DNA from 2 places in the Kitasatospora sp. NPDC049285 genome. Region 2 is predicted to be linked to the other one. Evidence: predicted binding sites of a transcription regulator. Region 2 holds the regulator's gene; the other holds the start of a gene.

Region 1 (10,971 bases), on a different contig from region 2:
TCGCCTCGGCCCGCGCCTCGCGCAGCGTCGCGTGCGGGGACGGCAGGCTCAGCCCGCCCTGCGAGTCCGGGTACCGGAATGCCAGCGCCACCTCGCACTCGCCGCCGCGCAGCATCGCCAGCGACTGCGGCGGCTCCGCCTCGACCAGCGAGACCCGCACCCCCGGGTGGGCCGTCCGCAGCCGGGCGACCGAGCGCGGCACCAGCGTCGAGCTGGCCGTCGGGAAGGACACCAGCCGGACCCGTCCGGCCCGCAGCCCGGCGATCGCCGCGACCTCCTCCTCGGCGGCGGACAGTCCCGCGAGGATCCCGGTGGCGTGCTTCAGCAGCACCCGCCCGGCCTCGCTCAGCTGCATCTCCCGCCCGGAGCGCACCACCAGCGGGGTGTCCACCGCCTTCTCCAGCGCCTTCATCTGCTGGCTCACCGCCGGCTGGGTGCACCCCAGTTCGCGCGCGGCGGCGGAGAAGGAACCGGTGTCGGCGACGGCGCGCAGGACGCGGAGATGACGGGCCTCGATCACGGGGTCCAGGGTAGCGAGCGCGGACGGGCGCGACCGCGGCGCGAGGAACCGCGGGACAGCACGAAGGGCGCGAGGTGGCTGCGCTCCCGGCCGCGCACTACGAGAGTGCCCGGCCGGTCGCGCGGTTCCTCGCGCCCCTGGTGGTTGCCTACCTGCCTATCGGCTGGTGTCAGTGGCTGTGGCCGTGCCCGCCGTGCGAGTGGCCGTGGCCGTTGTCGGCCTCCTCTTCCTTCTTCTCCACCACGAGGGTCTCGGTGGTGAGCAGCAGGGAGGCGATGGAGGCCGCGTTCTCCAGGGCGGAGCGGGTGACCTTGACCGGGTCGATGACGCCGGCCTTCAGCAGGTCGCCGTACTCGCCGGTGGCCGCGTTGTAGCCGAAGCCGGCGTCCAGCTCGGCGACCTTGTGGGTGATGACGTAACCCTCGAGGCCGGCGTTCTGGGCGATCCAGCGCAGCGGCTCGGCGAGCGCCTTGCGGACGACGGAGACACCGGTGGCCTCGTCGCCGGTCAGGCCGAGGCCGTCCTCCAGGACCTTGGCGGCGTGCACCAGGGAGGCGCCACCGCCGGCGACGATGCCCTCCTCGACCGCGGCGCGGGTCGCGGAGATGGCGTCCTCGAGACGGTGCTTGCGCTCCTTGAGCTCGACCTCGGTGGCCGCGCCGACCTTGATGACGCAGACGCCGCCGGCCAGCTTCGCGAGGCGCTCCTGGAGCTTCTCGCGGTCCCAGTCGGAGTCGGTGTTGGCGATCTCGGCCTTGATCTGGGCGACCCGGCCGGCCACGGCGGCGGAGTCGCCGGCGCCGTCGACGACGATGGTCTCGTCCTTGGTGACGGTGACGCGGCGGGCGGTGCCGAGCACCTCCAGGCCGACCTGGTCGAGCTTGAGGCCGACCTCCTCGGAGACGACCTCGCCGCCGGTGAGGGTGGCGATGTCGCCGAGGATGGCCTTGCGGCGGTCACCGAAGCCGGGGGCCTTGACCGCGACCGCGTTGAAGGTGCCGCGGATCTTGTTGACCACCAGGGTGGAGAGGGCCTCGCCGTCGACGTCCTCGGCGATGATCAGCAGCGGGCGCGAGCCGCCGACCTGCAGGACCTTCTCCAGCAGCGGCAGGAGCTCCTGGATGCTGGAGATCTTGCCCTGGGTGATGAGGATGTACGGGTCCTCCAGGACGGCTTCCTGGCGCTCCGCGTCGGTGACGAAGTACGGCGACAGGTAGCCCTTGTCGAACTGCATGCCCTCGGTGAACTCGAGCTCGACGCCGAAGGTGTTGGACTCCTCGACGGTGATCACACCGTCCTTGCCGACCTTGTCGATCGCCTCGGCGATCAGCTCGCCGACCTGGGCGTCCTGGGCGGAGAGGGAGGCGACGGCGGCGACGTCGTCCTTGCCCTCGATCTCGCGGGCGATCGAGAGCAGGTGCTCGGTGACGGCGGCGACGGCCTTGTCGATGCCCTTCTTCAGGGCGGCCGGGCCGGCGCCGGCGGCGACGTTGCGCAGGCCCTCGTTGACCAGGGCCTGGGCGAGCACGGTGGCGGTGGTGGTGCCGTCGCCCGCGACGTCGTTGGTCTTGGTGGCGACCTCCTTGACCAGCTGCGCGCCGAGGTTCTCGTACGGGTCGTCGAGCTCGACCTCGCGGGCGATGGTCACACCGTCGTTGGTGATGGTGGGGGCGCCGAACTTCTTGTCGATGACGACGTTGCGGCCCTTGGGGCCGATCGTCACCTTGACGGTGTCGGCCAGCTTGTTGACGCCGCGCTCCAGCGAGCGGCGGGCGTCCTCGTCGAACTGCAGGGTCTTCGCCATGATCCCGTTTCCTCAGGGGTAGGTCTGCGTACGTGGAGCAAAAGCCGCGCCCCGGGCCCCTGTCAGTGCTGACACGGATCCGGGGCGGGGCTGGGACGTCTTACTTCTCGATGATGGCGAGAACGTCGCGAGCCGAGAGGACCAGGTACTCCTCGCCCTGGTACTTGACCTCGGTGCCGCCGTACTTCGAGTACAGGACGATGTCACCGACGGCGACGTCGAGCGGCAGACGCTGGCCGTCCTCGAAGCGACCCGGGCCGACGGCCAGGACGACGCCCTCCTGGGGCTTCTCCTTGGCGGTGTCCGGGATCACCAGGCCGGAGGCGGTGGTGGTCTCGGCGTCGAGCGGCTGGACCACGATGCGGTCCTCGAGCGGCTTGATGGCAACCTTGCTGCTGGTGGTCACGTCCGAGCTCCCCTTCGGAGATTACGGGGTTGTCTATCAGGTAGGTGGCGATGGCGCGCGAACTGCCGTCGCGGGGGTCAGCCACGCTTCATCGCGTTAGCACTCACCCTGGGGGGAGTGCCAGGAACGACCATAGGACGCCGTTAGCACTCAGTCAACCAGAGTGCCAACGCGTCGCGCGCGAGTTTCGGAAGGGCGCGGGTTTCCGGGCCGTCTGAGCCCGGGTACTCAGGCGCCCGGGGCCGAGCGTCGCCAGACTCCCGACATGACTCGCCGCGCACCGATCGCCGTCGACCTGCTCACCCTGCTCGGCCTGCTCTGCCTGGAGGCCGCCGCGGGCGCGGCGCTGCTGCTGCGCGCCGCCTTCGCCGACGGGAGCCTCGACGGCTCCGCCGCACAGCCGTACGACCTGGTGCCGGTGCTGCTCGGCTGCGCGGTCGTGCCGGTGGTGGCGGCGGTGCTGACCTGGCGCGGCGGGCTGCGCGTGACGGCGGTGGCGCAGGCGCTGCTGCTGGCCGCGGTGCTGGCGCTGGCCGCCGCCGGGTCCGCGTACGACCACCGGCACGAGGAGCCGCGGCCGCTGCCGAGCGGGTACCAGCCCTGCTACAGCGGCTCGGACTGCTCGGCGACCGGCGGGTGACCGGGCGGCGAGAATGAGGGGGTGGAGATCGAATCGTTCCGGGCGCTGCTGACCGAGCAGGGGCAGGCGCTGCTGGCCGAACTGCGGGAGTTCTCGGCGGCCGAGGAGCTGGCCCTGGCGACCCGGCTGCGCCGGGACTACCCGGCCGAACTGGTGCGGGCGGCGTTCGAGCAGGCGCGGCTGCGGCAGCGGGCGGCGGCGAAGTTCGGCGCGGACGCCGCGTCGATGTACTTCACCCAGCACGGGGTGGAGCAGGCGACCCGGCGCAGCGTCGCCGAGTGGCGGGCGGGGCGGTTCGCCGCGCTGGGGGTGAAGCGGCTGGCGGACCTGTGCTGCGGGATCGGCGGCGACGCGATCGCGCTGGCCCGGGCGGGGATCGCGGTGCTGGCGGTGGACCGGGACGAGCTGACCTGCGCGGTGGCGAGCGCGAACGCGGCGGCGCTCGGCGTGGCGGAGCTGGTGGAGGTGCGCTGCGCGGACGTCGCGGACGTCGACGTCGCGGGCTACGACGCGGTGTTCACCGATCCGGCGCGGCGCACCGCGCGCGGCCGGGTGTTCGACCCCGAGGCGTACAGCCCGCCGCTGTCGTGGGCGGTCGAGGCGGCCCGCTGCGCGCCGTTCGGGGCGTTGAAGGTGGCGCCGGGGATCCCGCACGAGCTGGTGCCGGACGGCGCGGAGGCGGAGTGGGTCTCCGACCACGGCGAGGTGAAGGAGGCGGTGCTGTGGTTCGGCGCCGCGCCCGCCGCGCCGTACCGGGCGACGCTGCTGCCCGGCGGCCACTCGCACACCGGCGGGGTGCTGCCGGACCCGGAGGTCGGGCCGGTGGGCCGCTACCTGTACGAGCCGGACGGGGCGGTGATCCGGGCCCGGATGGTCGCGGAGGTGGCCGTCTGGACCGGCGGGCGGCTGATCGACCCGATGATCGCCTACGTCACCTCGGACGAGTTGCGGCCGACCCCGTACGCGCACGCCTACGAGCTGACCGACGTCCTGCCGTACCACGTGAAGAAGCTCAAGGCGCTGCTGCGGGAGCGCCGGGTCGGCACCGTGGTGATCAAGAAGCGCGGGATGGCGATCACGCCGGAGGAGCTGCGCCGGCAGCTGAAGCCGTCCGGGCCGAACGAGGTGACGGTGATCCTGTCCCGCACGCCGAACGGCCCGGTGATGATGCTGGGTCAGCCGGTGGGCTTGGCGATGTAGTCGTCGAGCCGGGCCACCGCGAAGCCCTGCTCCTGGATGCGGGCGAGCATCTCGCCGAACATCTGGGTCATGGTCTCGCCCTTCAGCTCGGAGGGGCCGCGGAAGTGGGCGAGGATGATGTCGCCGTTCTTGAGCTTCTTCTCGCCCTGGTACTGCATGTCGTGGATCTGCATCGACTCCTGCCAGAGCACGATGGCGCGCGGACCGCACTGCTGGACGGCGGTGTTCAGCGAGGGGGTGTGCGCGCCGTCGCCGAACGGCGGGCGGAACAGGAACGGGGCGGTGCCGTACTGCTGGGTGAGCGCGGCCTGGTCGTCGCAGACCTCGGTCTTCTGCTTGTCCGGGCTGAGCTTGCTCATCACGGGGTGGGTGACGGTGTGGTTCTGGATGCTGTTGCCGAGCGCCTGCAGCGGCTTGAAGTAGCCGTAGTCGCCCTTGACGATGTCCTTGGTCAGGAACATCGTGATCGGCACCTTCAGGTCGGTCAGCATCTGGACGAACTTGGGGTCCTTCTCGGCCCCGTCGTCGATGGTGATGAAGACGACCTTGTCGCCGGTGGGGACGGTGCTGAAGACCGGCACCGTGCCCGTCTTGGCCAGCTTGATCGGCTTGTCGGCGGGCGGGGCGGGCGCCTTGGCCATCGGCTTGAGGCCCCACTTCGCCCACGCGGCGTCACCGACCGCGTCCTGGGCGGCGCCTGACGGCGCGCCGGCGCTGGGTGCGTCCGAGGACGCGGCGGCGGACGGCGCGGGAGCGGACTGGTGCCCGGCCGGAGCGGAGCCGCCGCACCCGCTCGCCGCCAGCAGGACGGCGAGCGCCCCCGCCCCGTACCCGATCCGGGCCCTCTTCGTCACCGGTGTCCCCTCGCTCTTCCTCTACACGCGTGTCGATGTTCAGGACGACGGTACCGGTTCCGCGGTTGCCTACCCGGCATCGGTGCGGGTGAAGGTCCAGTGGTGCACCGGACGGGCGAGCAGCCCGGCGGGCGGCTCCGGGACCGGCTGCGGCTCGCCCTCCCACAGCGCGATCAGCAGCACCCGCTCGCCGGGGGCGGTGAACAGCTCGACCCGCTCCAGGCCGGCCGCACCGCGCACCGCCGGCAGCGCCACCGCCCGTGCCCAGGCGTGCAGTTCGGCCCCGCGGCCGTCGGCGGCGCGGGCCTCCCACATCGCCGCCAGGGTCACTTCAGCGCCTCGTGGGCGTGCGCGTGGAAGTCGCCGTGCCCGGTGTCCGCGCCCGGCACGTGCGTCTCGGTGACCGGCAGCGAGGAGTCCGCCGACAGGTCGAAGGCGGACGGGGTGCGGTTGCGCCACACCATCTCCGCGCCGAGCGCCGCCACCATCGCGCCGTTGTCGGTGCACAGGCCCGGCCGCGGCACCCGCAGCACGATGCCCGCCTTGTCGCAGCGCTGCTGCGCCATCTCGCGCAGCCGCGAGTTGGCGGCCACGCCGCCGCCGATCATCAGGTGGTCGACGTCGTTGTCCTTGCAGGCCCGGACGGCCTTGCGGGTCAGCACGTCGGTGACCGCCTCCTGGAACGACGCCGCCACGTCCGCCACCGGCACCGGCTCGCCGGCCCGCCGCTTGGCCTCCACCCAGCGCGCCACGGCGGTCTTCAGGCCGGAGAACGAGAAGTCGTACGCGGGGTCGCCCGCGTTGTTCAGCCCGCGCGGGAACGCGATCGCCTTCCCGTCGCCCTCGCGGGCCATCCGGTCCACCACCGGCCCGCCGGGGAAGCCCAGCCCGAGCACCCGGGCCACCTTGTCGAAGGCCTCGCCCGCCGCGTCGTCGATGGTCGAGCCCAGCGGGCGGACGTCGGAGGTGATGTCCCCGCTGAGCAGCAGCGAGGAGTGCCCGCCGGAGACCAGCAGCGCCATCGTCGGCTCGGGCAGCCGGCCGTGCTCCAGCTGGTCCACGCAGATGTGCGAGGCCAGGTGGTTCACCCCGTACAGCGGCTTGTCCAGCGCCCAGGCGTACGCCTTGGCGGCGCTCACGCCGACCAGCAGCGCCCCGGCCAGGCCCGGGCCCGCGGTCACCGCGATGCCGTCCAGGTCGCTCGCCTTCACCCCGGCGGTGTCCAGCGCCCGCCGGATGGTCGGGATCATCGCCTCCAGGTGCGCCCGGCTGGCGATCTCCGGGACGACGCCGCCGAACCGCGCGTGGTCGTTGACGCTCGAGGCGACCGCGTCGGCGAGCAGCGTGGTGCCGCGGACGATGCCGACGCCGGTCTCGTCGCAGGAGGTCTCGATGCCGAGGACGAGAGGTTCGTCAGCCATTCTGATGGTCCTTCAGATCGCTTGCCAGGTGGTCCAGACGCATCACCAGTGCGTCCACGTTGGCGGGCTGGTAGTAGCCCCGCCGGATCCCGACCGGCTCGAACCCGAACCGCTCGTACAGCCGCTGGGCGCGCAGGTTGTCCACCCGCACCTCCAGCAGCAGCTCCGCACAGCCGCGCCGGACCGACTCCGCGACCAGCTCGGCCAGCAGCACTCCCCCGAGTCCCGCGCCCTGGTGGCCGGTGTCCACCGCGATGGTCTGCACGTCGGCGTCCGCCCCGACCGCCATCAGCCCCGCGTACCCGACCACGGCGTCGCCGTCGTCGACCGCCACCACGTAGTGCCGGCTCCCGCCGGGGTACGCCTCGGCCAGCTCCGACCAGTACATCCCGCGCGACCAGGCGTCCTCGGGGAACAGCAGGTGCTCCAGCGCCATGACGGGCTCGATGTCCCACCACCGCATGGGACGCAGCGTGTACTTAGCCACGGACGCAGCCGTTCACGCCGGAAGCACCGCCTTGTACCCCGCGGGCACCTGCGCGTCCGGCCGCCGCAGGTACAGCGGGGTGTTCGGCAGCAGCTCGCGCCCAGCCGCCAGCTCGCGCACCGCGAAGTCCGCCAGCGCGCCCGCCGAGACGTGCTCGGGGCCGCTCGCCTGCGGGAGTGCGTACAGCAGGGCGCCGGCGCCGACCGTCCGCTCGCCGGGTTCGATCTCGGCGGGGCGGTCCACCGACGGGCCGGAGACCCGGGCGCCGGCCGCGTCGTAGGAGGCCCAGTAGACCTCCTTGCGGCGGGCGTCGGTGGCCACCGTGAACGGGCCGTCGACGCCCTCGCGGCGCGCCTGGTGGGCGATCGCGTCGAGCGTGCAGACGCCGTGCACCGGCAGGCCCAGCGCGTCGCCGAGCGCGGCGGCGGTCACCAGGCCGACCCGCAGGCCGGTGTACGGGCCGGGGCCGACGCCGACCGCCAGGGCGGTGAGCTGCCGCTTGTCCACGCCCGCGGTGCGCAGCACGGCGGCGATGGTGGGCAGCAGCAGTTCCCCGTGCCGCCGCGCGTCGACCTCGTAGGACTCGGCGAGCACCCGCTCGCCGTCGTGGACGGCGGCGGTGACGGCGGGGGTGGCGGTGTCGAAGGCGAGGAGGAGCACGGGTTCAAGGTTAGAGGGTCCGGCGCGGGTGCCCGCACCGGCCGTGAACACACGATCGGAAGAACCCGGAACGGCGTGGCGGACCTGGCACGATGGGGTGCCGGTACGGGTGGTGGCGACCGTGAGGAGCTGACGTGGCGAAGCTGGGTCCTGGTGTGGTGGTCGGCGGGCTGACCCTGGGGGCCATGGCGGTGATCGGGCTGCTGGCGTTCCAGGCGAACGGCGCCCCCTCCCGGGCGGTCGCCGCCACACCCGCCGCGAGCTCCCCGGCCGCGTCCGCCGCCCCGTCGCCCGGCCCCTCGGCGAGCGTTCCGCCGGTGCCCGCGGACTCCGGCGCCGGGCTGCGGGTGGTGTATTCCGTGAAGGACCGTCAGGTCTGGCTGGTCGACCCGAAGAAGCCCGCGCCGGTGGTGGCCGCGTTCAAGGCGACGCCCGGCACCGCGCAGCCCGCGCCCGGCTCGTACACCGTCTACAGCCGCACCGCCTCGGGCACCGGCACCGACAAGCGGGCGGTCGAGCACGTGGTGCGGTTCGCCCAGCAGGCCGGCACCACCTTCGGCTTCAGCGCGCTGGTGGACGAGGGCGCGCCCGCGCCGTCCGCCGACCCGACCGTCAAGACCGGCGGCCTGCGGGTCGCCAAGGCGGACGGCCAGACCCTGTGGGACTTCGCGCCGAACGGCACGCGGGTGGTCGTCGTCCCCTGACCGGGAGGCACCCGCGGGCCGGGGCCGGCTCAGGCGGCGTCGCGCTCCGGTGGGGTGGAGACCGCCTCGGCGGCCCGGCAGGACGCCAGTAGCGCCCGCATCGGGACGGCGTCGGGGCGCGGCTCGGGGCGCGGGGCCCGTTCCTCGGGCCGGGCCGGCGGCTGTTCGGGGCGCGGGGTGTTCCGGGGGGTGGTGCTCGCCATGGGGCGCCTCCCTAGTTAGGCATACCTAACCTGCTGCCGCCATCCCATCACGCCCGCGCCGCCCGCCGCAACAGGATGCCGACACCCTGTCGGGAACCGGGGTCAGCTGTCACCCAATCCGGTGAGATCCGCGTCGTCCCAGCGGACGCCCAGCCCGGTGAGGGTGACCCGGCGGCCGTCCGACTCCCCGACCAGGTCCACGTCGGCCCCGCCGAGGGTGCGTTCGATCCGGATCTCCAGCCGGTCCTCGGACAGCTCCTCGACCTTGCCCTCGCCCCACTCGACCACGATCACCGACTCGGACAGCGACACGTCCAGGTCGAGGTCCTCCATCTCCTCCAGACCGCCGCCGAGCCGATACGCGTCGACGTGCACCAGCGCGGGGCCGCCGGTCAGCGAGGGGTGCACCCGGGCGATCACGAAGGTCGGCGAGGTCACCGCGCCGCGCACCCCGAGGCCCTCGCCGAGGCCGCGGGTCAGCGTGGTCTTGCCCGCGCCCAGCTCGCCGGAGAGCAGCACCAGGTCACCGGGGCGCAGCAGCCCGGCGAGGTCCCGGCCGAGCGTGGTCATCCGCTCCGCGGTGGCGACGGTCAGAGTGGTCTGCGAACCCATGGCGTCCTTCTTCGATCGTTGCGGCCACCCCTACGGTGACACACCCCGGCCGGACGCCCGCTCAGCCCTGCTCCGGCTCCGGCTCCGCGGCCGGCTCCTGCGCCAACTCCCGCACCCGCTCGGGCAGCGGGCCGGTCCCGGCGTACTCGGCGGCCCGCTCCAGCAGCGCCGCCAGTTCGTGGTCGACCAGCTCGGGGCGCTCCAGCATCACCAGGTGCCCGGTCTCCGGGGCCAGCACCAGCCGGGAGTCCGGCAGCGCCGCGGCGATCGCCTCGCTGTACTCGGGCGGGGTCAGCAGGTCCCGGGTGCCGGCCAGCACCAGGGCGGGCAGCCCGTCGAGTGCGGCCAGCGCGCCCTGCTTGTCGTGCAGCGAGAACGCCGGGTAGAACTCGGCGACCACGTCGATCGGGGTGGCGTCCAGCAACTGCTCGGCGAACCGGGCCACCGCCGGGTCGACGTCCTTGCCGCCGAACGAGAACCGCCGGTAGAACACCGCGGCGACGTCCGAACCCCACCGCCGGGTCGCCTCCACCAGCTCGACCTGACGGCCCAGCAGGCGCACCACGCCGGGTGCGACCCGCTTCACCACCCGCGCCCCGGCGGCCGGCAGGCCCAGCGTCACCGAGTCCCAGCCGCCCGCGAGGGTGCCCACCAGCGCGACCCCGGCGACCCGGCCGTCCGACGCGAACAGCTCGGGGTGCTGCGCGGCCAGCGCCATCACGGTCATCCCGCCCATCGAGTGGCCGACCAGCACCACCGGACCCTCGGGGACCACCGCGTCCAGCACCGCCTTGAGGTCGCCGCCGAGCTGGTCGATCGAGGCGGGCTCGCCGTCCAGGTACGAGCGGGAGCGCTCGGAGCGGCCGTGGCTGCGCTGGTCCCAGAAGACCATCCGCAGCCGGCCGCGCAGGGCGGCGCGCTGGAAGTGCCAGCTGTCCTGGTTCAGGCAGTAGCCGTGGCAGAACACCACGGTCAGCGGGCTGGGCCCGTCGGCCTCGTCGACCTCGGTGTACAGCTGGGTGCCGTCCGCCGCCGTCACCCGCCGCGGGGTGCCGCGCAGCGAGCCGAACGGCGCGGCCGCGTCGAGCTCCTCGCGGGCCCGGCGGCGCATCGCCCGACCCACCGTCAGCCGCTCTATGGCCACACCGGCCGCCGCGCCCGCGGCGAGCACGCCCAGCGAGATGCCGATCAGCCCGGCCCGGGACACCCCGGAGGACGCGGACGACTCACCGGCCATCAGGCACCGACTCCGCCGACGTAGCGGCGCGGCACCCGGCCGCCGATCCGCGTGATGATCTCGTACGCGATGGTGCCGCAGGCCCGGGCCCAGTCCTCGGCGGTGGGCTCGCCCCGCTCGCCGGAACCGAACAGCAGGACCTCCTCGCCGACGTCGGGGGTGTCCCCGCCGAGGTCGACCACGAACTGGTCCATCGCGACCCGGCCGGCCACCCGGTACCAGG
Region 2 (10,971 bases):
GGTGGACTGAGCCGACGTCACTTCGCCTTGCGATGATCTGACTTCGGGGAATTCCCGGGGCCGGGTGAAACGCATTCCGGCGCTGCGGCCAATTACCTGGTGAAGGAACCGACCAGGGTTCCCCGAACAGGGAGGGCCGCATGCGCGAGCGTGAATCCCGCGGCGGGTGGGGGCGGGTCACCCCGTCACCCGAGCCGGCCATCACGGAACCGGCCGCCACGGACGTCAGCACCACAGTGGAACTCACCACCCCGGAGGGCTTCACCGCGTTCTACCGCGAGCAGATCGACGACATACTCGGCTTCGTCACCCGTCGGGTCAGCGACCCGCACCTCGCCGCCGACCTCACGGCGGACATCTTCCTCGCCGCCCTCGAGGCCGCCGCGAGCTACCGGCCCGACCGCGGCACTCCCGCGGGCTGGCTGTACGGCATCGCGCGGAACGTCATCGCGGGGCACTGCCGCGGCGACACGCGCGAACGCCAGGCCATGGGCCGACTGCAGGGCCGCCGCCTGCTCGGCGAGGAGGACATCCTCGCCCTGGAGGAGCGGATCGACGCCCAGCGCGCCGCCCGCGCCCTCGCCGAGCGGCACGCCGAACTCAGCCCGCCGCTGCGCGCCGTCCTCGACGCGGTGGCCGTCGACGGCCTGACCACCGCCCAGGCCGCCGAACGCCTCGGCATCTCGCAGACCACCGTCCGGGTCCGCCTGCACCGCGCCAGACGCCGGCTCGGCGTCGAACGCACCGGCGTCCCCGAGTCCGCCGCCCCCGAGACCACCAGCTCCGAGTCCACCGGCTCCGGCCGCCTGCTGTCCCGCGTCGCCCGCCCCGCCGACCCGATCATCGAGGTGACCTCGTGACCACGACCGACCGCACCGACCGCACCGACCACTCCGGCCGTCACGCTCCCAGCACCAGCATGTTCGAGCAGCGCCTCGCCGAGGAGCTGGCCGCGCTGGCCACCGAGCGCGCCCGCACCGCCCGAGCGGCCGCCCACGGGCCGCTGTTCCGCTGGCAGGCGGCCGGGCCGCACCGCCGTCCGCTGCTCACCGGTCGGCGGATAGCTGCGGTCTTCGCGGTCGCCGCGGCCGCCACCACCGCCGTGGTGCTCCCGTCCGCCCTCGGCGGAGCCCATGGCGGCGCGGCGGCCTACGCCGTCACCCGCGGGCCCGGCGGAACCATCGCCCTGGAACTGCGTGACCCGGCCGGCCTGCCCGGCATGGTCGCCGAGCTCCAGCGGTACGGCGTCCGGGCGGCGGGCATCGAGGCGGCGGAGAACGAGGCGCAGTGCCCGCTGCCGCAGCCCGCCGGCCCCCCGGCCCGGGCCAACCTGGAGCTGCCCGGCGACACCCGCACCACGGTCCGGATCGACCCCGCCCTGATCCCGCCCGGCGCCACCCTGCTGCTGATCACCACGCCCGCCCGGCCGGGCGCCGGTGCGGCCGTCTCGGCCTTCACCACCCGGGTGGTCGACGCGGTGCCCGCCTGCGTCCCACCGATGGTGCGGGTGGAACGCGTCGGGGCGTCGAGTGGGGAGGTGCCCACGCCGACCGCGAGCTGACGGCGTCAGGCCACCCGTCGGATGTCGGACGGCGGGTCGTCCGTCGGGTGGCCTGCATGACGGCCGGTCAGCTCGCGGCTCCGCCTGACGGTCGGTCCGTCAGCTCGCGGGCCAGCCTCGCGGTCGGTCCGTCAGTTCGGGGCCCCGCCGGGCAGGGTGACGAAGTCGATCAGCTCCTCGACCCGGCCGAGGAGCTCCGGCTCCAGGTCCCGGTAGGTGTGGACGGAGGCCAGGATCCGCTTCCAGGCGGCCGGGGTGTCCACCGGCCAGCCCAGGCGGCGGCAGATGCCCTCCTTCCACACCTCGCCGCGGGGCACCTGCGGCCAGCCGGCGATGCCGAGCCCGCCCGGCTTCACCGCCTGCCAGATGTCGACGTACGGGTGGCCGACGACCAGCACGTGTTCGCCGGTCACCTGCGCGGCGATCCGGTGCTCCTTGGTGCCGGGCAGCAGGTGGTCCACCAGCACGCCCAGCCTGCGGCCCGGCCCCGGGGCGAACTCGGCCACGATGGCGGGCAGGTCGTCCACGCCCTCCAGGTACTCCACCACCACGCCCTCGATCCGCAGGTCGTCACCCCAGACCCGCTCGACCAGCTCCGCGTCGTGCCGGCCCTCGACGTAGATCCGCGACTCCCGGGCCACCCGGGCCCGCGCACCGGGCACCGCCACCGACCCCGAGGCGGTCCTCCCCGGCCCGCGCTCCGGCGCCGGCCCGGTGGGCCGCACCAGCGTCACCACCCGCCCCTCCAGCAGGAACCCGCGCGGCACCAGCGGGAACACCCGGTGCTTGCCGAACCGGTCCTCCAGCGTGACGGTGAACCCCTCCGCCGTCCGCTCGCAGCGCACCACCGCCCCGCAGAAGCCGGTCGCCGCCTCCTCCACCACCAGGTCCCGTTCCGCCGCCACTTCCGGCGCGGGCTGCTGCCGCTTCCACGGAGGTGTCAGGTCCGGTCCGTACTCCCTGCTTCGCATTTGACGGAGTCTACGAAACCCGCCCGCCCGCCGGCCGACGACGCGGACGACGCCGAGGACTCGGACGACGCGGACGACGCGTCCGTCACAGGCCCGGCGCGCCCCAGACCGGGAACCAGCGGGAGAGGTCCTGCTCGACCCGCAGGTCGTTGGCGAGCATCGCCTTGACCTGCAGCTCGACCGGGCTGTTGCGCTTCTCGCCGCCGCCAGGCATCGGGGCGAAGGGGTAGAAACTGCCGCGCTTGTACAGGTAGACCAGCCCGAGCGACTGCCCGGCGGGATTGCGGAAGGCCACGATCGAGCAGAGCAGCTGCGGGCCGAAGCCGTTCGCCTCCAGCTCGCTGTTGACCGCGTGCAGGTCGTTGACCAGGTCGGGGAGTTCCTCGGGCGTGTGCCGGGCGAGCAGCCAGGAGTAGCCGTAGGAGTCTTGCGAGGCCTCCACCGGGACGCCGCCGCCGCTTCCGGCGTCGGCGTCCAGCAGCGCCCGCACCTGGTTCTGCACCTCGCCGAAGGCGCCGCCCTCGACGGCCGCGAAGCAGACCGAGCCGAGGCCGGTCGGGGTGAAGCCGGCCGCCGCCTCCAGGGTGAGCGCGGCGGAGGGGATGCCGAACAGCTGGTCGAGGTCGGGCTTCACCGGCTTGCTCCGGCCGAACAGCGCGTCCAGGAATCCCACGTGAAGGTCCTTTCGGGTGTCGCGAGGAGGTGTCGCCGGGAGCGTCACTGTCCCAGTTCGGCGGAGATCTTCTCCAGCTGGGCCAGCCGCTGCTCCAGCGACGGGTGGGTGGACAGCAGCTGCGAGGCGGCGTCCCGGGCGCTGAGCGCGGGGGCGAAGTAGAAGGCGTTGTAGGGCTGCGCCTGGCGCAGGTCCTTGGTGGGGATGGCGGCGATCTGCCCGGTGACCTTGGTCAGCGCGGAGGCCAGTGCGCTGGGCCGGCCGGTGAGCTGGGCGGCGGCCCGGTCCGCGGCGAGCTCCCGGTAGCGGGAGAGCAGCCGGGTCAGCAGGAAGCTGAGCGCGTACACCACCATCGACACCAGCGGGATGAGGATCAGCGCGATCGCGGTGTTGGGGTCGTTGCTGTTGCGGTTGCCGCCGTTGAGGAACCCGCCCCACAACGCCATCCGGGTGATCACTCCGGCCAGCACGCCGAGGAACCCGGCGATGGTCATCACCGCGACGTCCCGGTGCGCCACGTGCGACAGCTCGTGGGCCAGGACGCCCTCCAGCTCCTCGGGCTCCAGCCGGCGCAGCAGTCCGGTGGTCACGCAGATCACCGAGTTCTGCGGGTTGCGGCCGGTGGCGAAGGCGTTGGGCATGTCGTTGTCGGCGACCGCGACCCGTGGCTTGGGCATGTCGGCCAGTGCGCACAGCCGGTCGATCGCGCCGTGCAGCTGCGGGTACTGCTCGGGGGTGACCTGGTGGGCGCCCATGGCCCGCTCGGTGATCTTGTCGGAGAACCAGAACTGTGCGACGAACAGGCCGCCGGAGATCAGTACGATCAATGGCCAGGCTCCGCGCAGCAGCACGATCAGCAGGCCGGTGAAGCCCACGTACACCAGGCCGATCAGGAACATGGTGGTCACCATCCGACCCGTCAGCCCGCGGTCGGGGGTGAACCGGGAGTGCCGCTGTGACGTCGACATCGCTGCTCCTCCTGTGCTCGCTCGCCTTCGATGCTGCCACCGGGCGGGGCCCGTGGCACCATCCACGCCGGACCAAATCACGCCATCCGCGCCGGACGGGCGGTCGGACCACCGCCGCGCGACCGTCGGGCGAACGCCGGACGACGCACGCCGCCGCGATCGCAATCCGACGAGGATCACGTGGGCGGACCGTTCCTGCCGTCAGGCCCGGGCCTTACACTGGCAGGTACGGTTCTGGCACTCTGCCCAGTTGAGTGCCAGAGCGGTTCGACCACCAGCTCAACGGACGACGACGGAGGTGCGTGCCCCATGCCGGATGACGGCAAGCCCGACGGCCGCCTGATCGACACGCGCCCGTCCGTGCGCCCGCTGGACGAGCGGCGCCTCGCGGTGCTGCGCGCGATCGTCCAGGACTACGTGGGGACCGAGGAGCCGGTCGGCTCCAAGGCCCTGGTGGAGCGGCACAACCTGGGCGTCTCGCCGGCCACGGTGCGCAACGACATGTCGGCGCTCGAGGAGGAGGGGTACATCCACCAGCCGCACACCAGTGCGGGGCGGATCCCCACCGACAAGGGCTACCGGCTGTTCGTGGACCGGCTGGCCGAGGTCAAGCCGATGACCGCTCCGGAGCGCCGGGCGATCCGGCACTTCCTGGAGGGCGCGGTCGACCTGGACGACGTGGTGGCCCGCACGGTGCGGCTGCTGGCGCAGCTGACCCGGCAGGTCGCGGTGGTCCAGTACCCGTCGCTGACCCGTTCCACGGTCCGCCACATCGAACTGGTGGCGCTCACCCCGACCAAGCTGATGCTGGTGCTGATCACCAACACCGGCCGGGTCGAGCAGCGCATGGTGGACTGCCCGGGCGCGGTCGGCGAGGGACTCCTCGCCGAGCTGCGGGCCAGGCTCAACGGCATGGCGGGCGGCTGCCGGCTGCCCGAGGTGCCGGTGATCCTGGAGGACCTGCCGGCCGTCTTCGAGGTTTCCGACCGGGCGGCGGTCAGCGCGGTGCTGGCCACCCTGTTCGAGACCCTGGCCGAGCAGAACGAGGAGCGGATCATGCTGGCGGGCACCGCCAACCTGACCCGTTTCGGCCACGACTTCCCGCTCACCATCCGGCCGGTGCTGGAGGCGCTGGAGGAGCAGGTCGTCCTGCTCCGCCTGCTGGGTGAGACGGCGGACTCGGAGATGACGGTCCGGATCGGCCACGAGATCGCCTACGAGGGGCTCAATTCCACCTCGGTGGTCTCGGTCGGTTACGGTTCGGGCGACCAGAGCGTGGCAAAGCTGGGAGTGATCGGTCCGACCCGGATGGATTACCCGGGCACAATGGGGGCGGTGCGAGCGGTGGCACGGTACGTGGGCCAGATCCTGGCCGAGTCATAGCAGTACAGCGGCCCGTGAGACACTCACGCGTCCATCGCAGGCACTTCTAGAGGCGGAACAAACCGGAGCATTTGGTGGCCACGGACTACTACGCGGTACTCGGCGTCCGACGCGACGCGGGGCAGGACGAGATCAAGAAGGCGTTCCGACGCCTTGCGCGTGAACTGCACCCGGACGTCAACCCGGACCCGAAGACGCAGGAGCGGTTCAAGGAGATCAACGCCGCCTACGAGGTGCTCTCCGATCCGCAGAAGCGTCAGGTCTACGACCTCGGCGGCGACCCGCTGTCGCCGAACGGCGGCGGTGCGGGCGGATTCGGCGCGGGTGCGGCGGGCTTCGGCTTCTCCGACATCATGGACGCCTTCTTCGGCGCCGCCACCGGCCAGCGCGGTCCGCGTTCGCGGACCCGGCGCGGCCAGGACGCGATGATCCGCCTGGAGATCACCCTGGAGGAGGCCGCGTTCGGCACCACCAAGGAACTCCAGGTCGACACCGCCGTCACCTGCACCACCTGCAACGGCGAGGGCGCGGCCCCCGGCACCTCGGCGCAGACCTGTGACATGTGCCGCGGCAAGGGCGAGGTCTCCCAGGTGACCCGGTCCTTCCTGGGCCAGGTCATGACCTCGCGTCCCTGCCCGCAGTGCCAGGGCTTCGGCACCGTGGTCCCGACCCCGTGCCCGGAGTGCGCGGGCGACGGCCGGGTGCGGGCCCGTCGGACGCTGACGGTGAAGATCCCCGCGGGCGTCGACAACGGCACCCGGATCCAGCTGGCCGGCGAGGGCGAGGTCGGCCCCGGCGGCGGCCCGGCCGGCGACCTGTACGTGGAGATCGCCGAGACCAGCCACCCGACCTTCCAACGACGCGGCGACGACCTGCACTGCACGGTCACCATCCCGATGACCGCCGCCTCGCTCGGCACCCAGGTGCCGCTGCAGACGCTGGACGGCGTCGAGGAGGTCGACATCCGGCCCGGCACCCAGTCCGGCCAGTCGATCCCGCTGCACGGCCGCGGCATCACCCACCTGCGCGGCGGCGGCCGGGGCGACCTGATAGTGCACGTCGAGGTGCAGACGCCCACCAAGCTCGACCCCGAGCAGGAGGAGCTGCTGCGCCGGCTCGCCGTGCTGCGCGGCGAGGAGCGCCCGTCCGGCCAGTTCGCGCCCGGCCAGCAGGGCCTGTTCTCCCGGCTGAAGGACGCCTTCAACGGGCGCTGAGGCGCGAGGATTTCCCACCGGGCCGGGGGCGGCGCTGTCCGCCCCCGGCCCGGCTGCCGTTCCGACCTGTCCGCGTAGTTCTGAGAGGGTTCCGTTCGGATGACCGCACCGGTGTTCGTCGTCGATGACCTGGCGGCCGCCGCCCCCGGCGGGACGGTCCGGGTGGACGGCGCGGAGGGCCGCCACGCCGTCGCCGTGAAGCGGCTGGAGCCCGGCGAGGCGGTCACCCTCGCCGACGGCCGGGGCCTGGGCGTGGACGGCACCGTCGCCGCGGTGCACGGCAAGGACGTCCTGGAGGTCGCCGTCACGGCGGTCCGGCACGAGCCCGAGCCCAGCCCGCGGATCACCGTCGTCCAGGCGCTGCCCAAGGGCGACCGCGGTGAACTCGCCGTCGAGACCATGACCGAGGTCGGCGTCGACGCCGTCGTCCCGTGGGCCGCCGCGCGCTGCATCACCCAGTGGAAGGGCGAGCGCGGCGCGAAGGCGCTCGCCAAGTGGCGGGCCACCGCGCGGGAGGCCGGCAAGCAGTCGCGGCGGCTGCGCTTCCCCGAGGTGCACGAGCTGGTGACGACCCGTCAACTACTGCCGCTGCTGGAGCGGGCCGCGTTCGCAGCGGTGCTGCACGAGGAGGGCGCGCGGGCGCTGGCCGCCGCCGAACTGCCCGCGAGCGGTGAGATCGTGCTGATCGTCGGCCCCGAGGGCGGCGTCTCGCCGGACGAGCTCGCCGCCTTCGCCGAGGCCGGCGCCGCCCCGTACCGGCTCGGCCCGTCCGTGCTGCGGACGTCCACCGCGGGCGTCGCCGCGGGCGCGCTGCTGCTGGGCCGTACCGGGCGCTGGGCCTGACGCGTCGTCGGGAGGGCCGCCGCGCCGCCGGTCCGGGGAAACGCTTCGCGGTGACGCATCCCGCTGCCTAGGGTGGCAGGATGACCGATTCGCAGCGCGCCTATCTGCGCCATCCCCACCTGCACGGCGATCTGGTGACCTTCGTCGCCGAGGACGATGTCTGGCTGGCCCCGGTCGACGGCGGGCGGGCCTGGCGGCTGACGGCCGACCAGGTGCCGGTCGGCGCGGTCCGGATCTCGCCCGACGGCCGGCACGTGGCCTGGACCTCCACCCGGGACGGCGCGCCGGAGCTGCACGTCGCACCGGTCGAGGGCGGGCAGTCCCGGCGGCTGACGCACTGGGGGAGCCCGTTCACCGCGCTGGTCGGCTGGAGCGCCGACGGACGGCCGATCGCCATCACCACGGCGGGCCAGGAGACGATCCGGCGGACCTGGGCGTTCGCGGTGCCGCTCGACGGCGGGGAGCCGCAGCGACTGCCGTACGGGCCGATCGGGTCGCTGGCGTTCGAGCCGGTGCCCGCGGGCGCGAGCGGCGGGCGGGTGCTGCTGGGCACGCACAACCGGGAGGCCGCGCACTGGAAGCGGTACCGGGGCGGGCGGGCCGGGAAGCTGTGGGTCGGCGCGGCCGAGTTCGAACGCCTGCACGCCGAGCTGGACGGCCAGTTGGAGTGCCCGCTGTGGGTGGGCGACCGGGTGGCGTTCCTCTCCGACCACGAGGGCGTCGGCCGGCTGTACTCGAGCCTGCCGGACGGCGGCGACCTGCGGGCGCACGGCCCCGCCGACACCGGCTTCTACGCCCGGCAGGCGGCCACCGACGGCGCCCGGGTGATCTGGCAGAGCGCGGGCGACCTGTGGCTGCTGGACGACCTGGACGGCGCCGAGGCGCGCCGGCTGGACATCCGGCTGGCCGGACCGCGCACCCGCCGCCAGCCGCACCCGACGCCGGCCGCCGGGCAGGTGGAGACCGTCGCGGTGGACCGCACCGGCCGGGCCGCCGCCGTGGTGGTGCGCGGCACCGTGCACTGGCTGACGCACCGTGAGGGGCCGGCCCGGGTGCTGGACGAGACGCCGGGAGTGCGCGGCCGCCTGGTGCGGGTCGTCCCCGGCGAGGACGGCGCGCAGGGCGCGGTGTGGGTGACCGACGCGGACGGCGACGACGCGCTGGAGTTCGCGCCCGCGGTGCTCGGCGCGGAGCGCCGCCGGCTGGCCGCCGGGCAGCTCGGCCGGGTGCTCGGGCTGGCGGTCTCGCCGGACGGCCGGCAGCTCGCGGTCGCCTCGCACGACGGCCGGGTGCTGCTGGTGGCGCTCAGCGACGGCGCCGTCCACGAACTGGCCCGCAGCGGCGACGGCGAGGTCCACGGCCTGGTGTTCAGCCCGGACTCGGGCTGGCTGGCCTGGTCGCAGCCGACCCTCGGACCGTGGGCGCTGCGCCAGATCATGCTGGCCGACCTGACCTCACGGACCGTCAGCGAGGCCACCCCGCAGCGCTTCCACGACTACTCGCCGGCCTTCACCGCCGACGGCCGCCACCTGGCGTTCCTCTCGGTGCGTACCTTCGACCCGGTCTACGACCAGCACGTCTTCGACCTGTCCTTCCCCGGCGGCGCCCGCCCGTACCTGCTCACGCTGGCCGCCGACACCCCGTCACCGTTCGGCCCGCAGCGGGCCGGACGGCCGGTCGGCGGGGAGGACGAGGAGGCCAAGGACGGCGAGAAGAAGGACGAGTCCGCCGTGCCCACCACCCGGGTCGACCTGGAGGGCCTGGCCGACCGGATCGTGGCCTTCCCGGTGGAGGCCGGGCGGTTCGGCGCGCTGCGCGCCGCCAAGGACGGCGTGCTGTGGACCCGGCTGCCGTTCACCGGCGAACTCGGCGACACCGCCGCCTCGCTGGACGACGAGCCGGCCCGGGCCGCGCTGGAGCGCTTCGACCTGAAGAAGCGCCGCGCCGAGGAACTCGTCGCCGGGCTGGACGGCTTCGCGGTCAGCGGCGACGGCTCCCGGCTCGCGGTGCTCGACCAGGGCGGCCTGCGGATCGTCCCCGCCGACTCGAAGGCCGGCGACGAGGACGACACCGACGTCGACCTGAGCCGGATCCGGGTCACCGTCGACCCGTCCGCCGAGTGGCGGCAGATGTTCGACGAGAACGGCCGGCTGATGCGCGACAACTTCTGGCGCGCCGACCTCGGCGGCGTCGACTGGGCGGGCGTGCTGGAGCGCTACCGGCCGCTGGTCGACCGGGCCGGCAGCCACTCCGACCTGGCCGACCTGCTGTGGGAGACGGTCGGTGAACTCGGCACCTCGCACGCCTACGTGGTGCCGCCCGGCCGCGGCACCGAGTCCGCCCGGCGGCAGGGCCTGCTAGGCGCGGACCTGGTCCGCGACGGCGAGGTGTGGCGGGTCGCGCGGGTGCTGCCCGGCGAGTCCTCGGACCCGCGGGCCCGCTCCCCGCTGGCCGCGCCCGGCGTGGCGGTCCGTGCCGGCGACGCGATCCTCGCGGTCAACGGCCGCCCCGTCGACCCGGTCACCGGCCCGGCCCCGCTGCTGGCCGGCACCGCCGACCAGCCCGTCGAACTGACCGTCAGCGGCAAGGACGGCGGCGAGCGCCACCCCGTGGTGGTGCCGCTCGACGACGAGGAGGCGCTGCGCTACCACGACTGGGTGGCCGGGCGGCGCGCCGCCGTCCGCGAGCTGTCCGGCGGACGGCTCGGCTACCTGCACATCCCCGACATGCAGAGCGCCGGCTGGGCGCAGCTCCACCGCGACCTGCGGGTCGAGATGGCCCGCGAGGGCGTCGTCGTCGACCTGCGGGAGAACCGCGGCGGCCACACCTCGCAGCTGATCGTGGAGAAGCTGGCCCGCCGGATCGTCGGCTGGGACGCCGCCCGCGACATCGACAGCCCCGAGCCGTACCCCGCGGACGCCCCGCGCGGCCCGGTGGTGGCGGTGGCCAACGAGTTCTCCGGCTCCGACGGTGACATCGTCAACGCCGCGATCCAGGCGCTCGGCATCGGCCCGGTGGTCGGCACCCGCACCTGGGGCGGCGTGATCGGCATCGACAGCAAGTACGCGCTGGTCGACGGGACGGCGGTGACCCAGCCCAAGTACGCGTTCTGGCTGGAGGGCTACGGCTGGAACGTGGAGAACCACGGCGTCACCCCGGACGTCGAGGTGCCGATCGCCCCGCACGACTGGGCGGCGGGCCGCGACCCGCAGCTGGAGACGGCGGTCCGGCTGGCGCTGGAGGCACTGGAGCGGACCCCGGCGAAGCAGCCTCCGGCGCTGGAAGGGTGACCCCGACAGGGGCTCGGGGAACTGCGAGCAGCGGAAGGCACCCCACAGCAGGATCGCGACGCAGGGCA

Evidence for each region. The regulator HrcA, encoded in region 2, represses chaperone genes, less so after heat shock. The targets are predictions, from matches to a motif close to TTNGCACTCNGNNNNNCNGAGTGCNAA.
Region 1: a site for HrcA is predicted at 2,874-2,900, ahead of groES (co-chaperone GroES). Genes of this name have one in related genera too.

Annotation. Positions count from the first base shown of each region.
Region 1 is NZ_JBFAQR010000056.1:10,605-21,575, forward strand. It holds gene AB0K51_RS27550 (LysR family transcriptional regulator) at 1-520, opposite strand, end outside; gene groL (chaperonin GroEL) at 690-2,324, opposite strand; gene groES (co-chaperone GroES) at 2,425-2,730, opposite strand; gene AB0K51_RS27565 (DUF6234 family protein) at 2,996-3,370, shown strand; gene AB0K51_RS27570 (class I SAM-dependent methyltransferase) at 3,392-4,570, shown strand; gene AB0K51_RS27575 (polysaccharide deacetylase family protein) at 4,546-5,424, opposite strand; gene AB0K51_RS27580 (hypothetical protein) at 5,494-5,754, opposite strand; gene tsaD (tRNA (adenosine(37)-N6)-threonylcarbamoyltransferase complex transferase subunit TsaD) at 5,751-6,845, opposite strand; gene rimI (ribosomal protein S18-alanine N-acetyltransferase) at 6,838-7,308, opposite strand; gene tsaB (tRNA (adenosine(37)-N6)-threonylcarbamoyltransferase complex dimerization subunit type 1 TsaB) at 7,345-7,992, opposite strand; gene AB0K51_RS27600 (hypothetical protein) at 8,127-8,696, shown strand; partial or broken gene AB0K51_RS27605 (hypothetical protein) at 8,605-8,899, opposite strand; gene tsaE (tRNA (adenosine(37)-N6)-threonylcarbamoyltransferase complex ATPase subunit type 1 TsaE) at 9,002-9,511, opposite strand; gene AB0K51_RS27615 (alpha/beta hydrolase) at 9,573-10,748, opposite strand; gene alr (alanine racemase) at 10,748-10,971, opposite strand, start outside.
Region 2 is NZ_JBFAQR010000010.1:23,597-34,567, reverse strand. It holds gene hemW (radical SAM family heme chaperone HemW) at 1-10, shown strand, start outside; gene AB0K51_RS09835 (RNA polymerase sigma factor) at 141-860, shown strand; gene AB0K51_RS09830 (hypothetical protein) at 857-1,561, shown strand; gene AB0K51_RS09825 (DUF3097 domain-containing protein) at 1,693-2,532, opposite strand; gene AB0K51_RS09820 (hypothetical protein) at 2,618-3,205, opposite strand; gene htpX (zinc metalloprotease HtpX) at 3,250-4,173, opposite strand; gene hrcA (heat-inducible transcriptional repressor HrcA) at 4,483-5,556, shown strand; gene dnaJ (molecular chaperone DnaJ) at 5,631-6,770, shown strand; gene AB0K51_RS09800 (16S rRNA (uracil(1498)-N(3))-methyltransferase) at 6,870-7,613, shown strand; gene AB0K51_RS09795 (PDZ domain-containing protein) at 7,694-10,903, shown strand.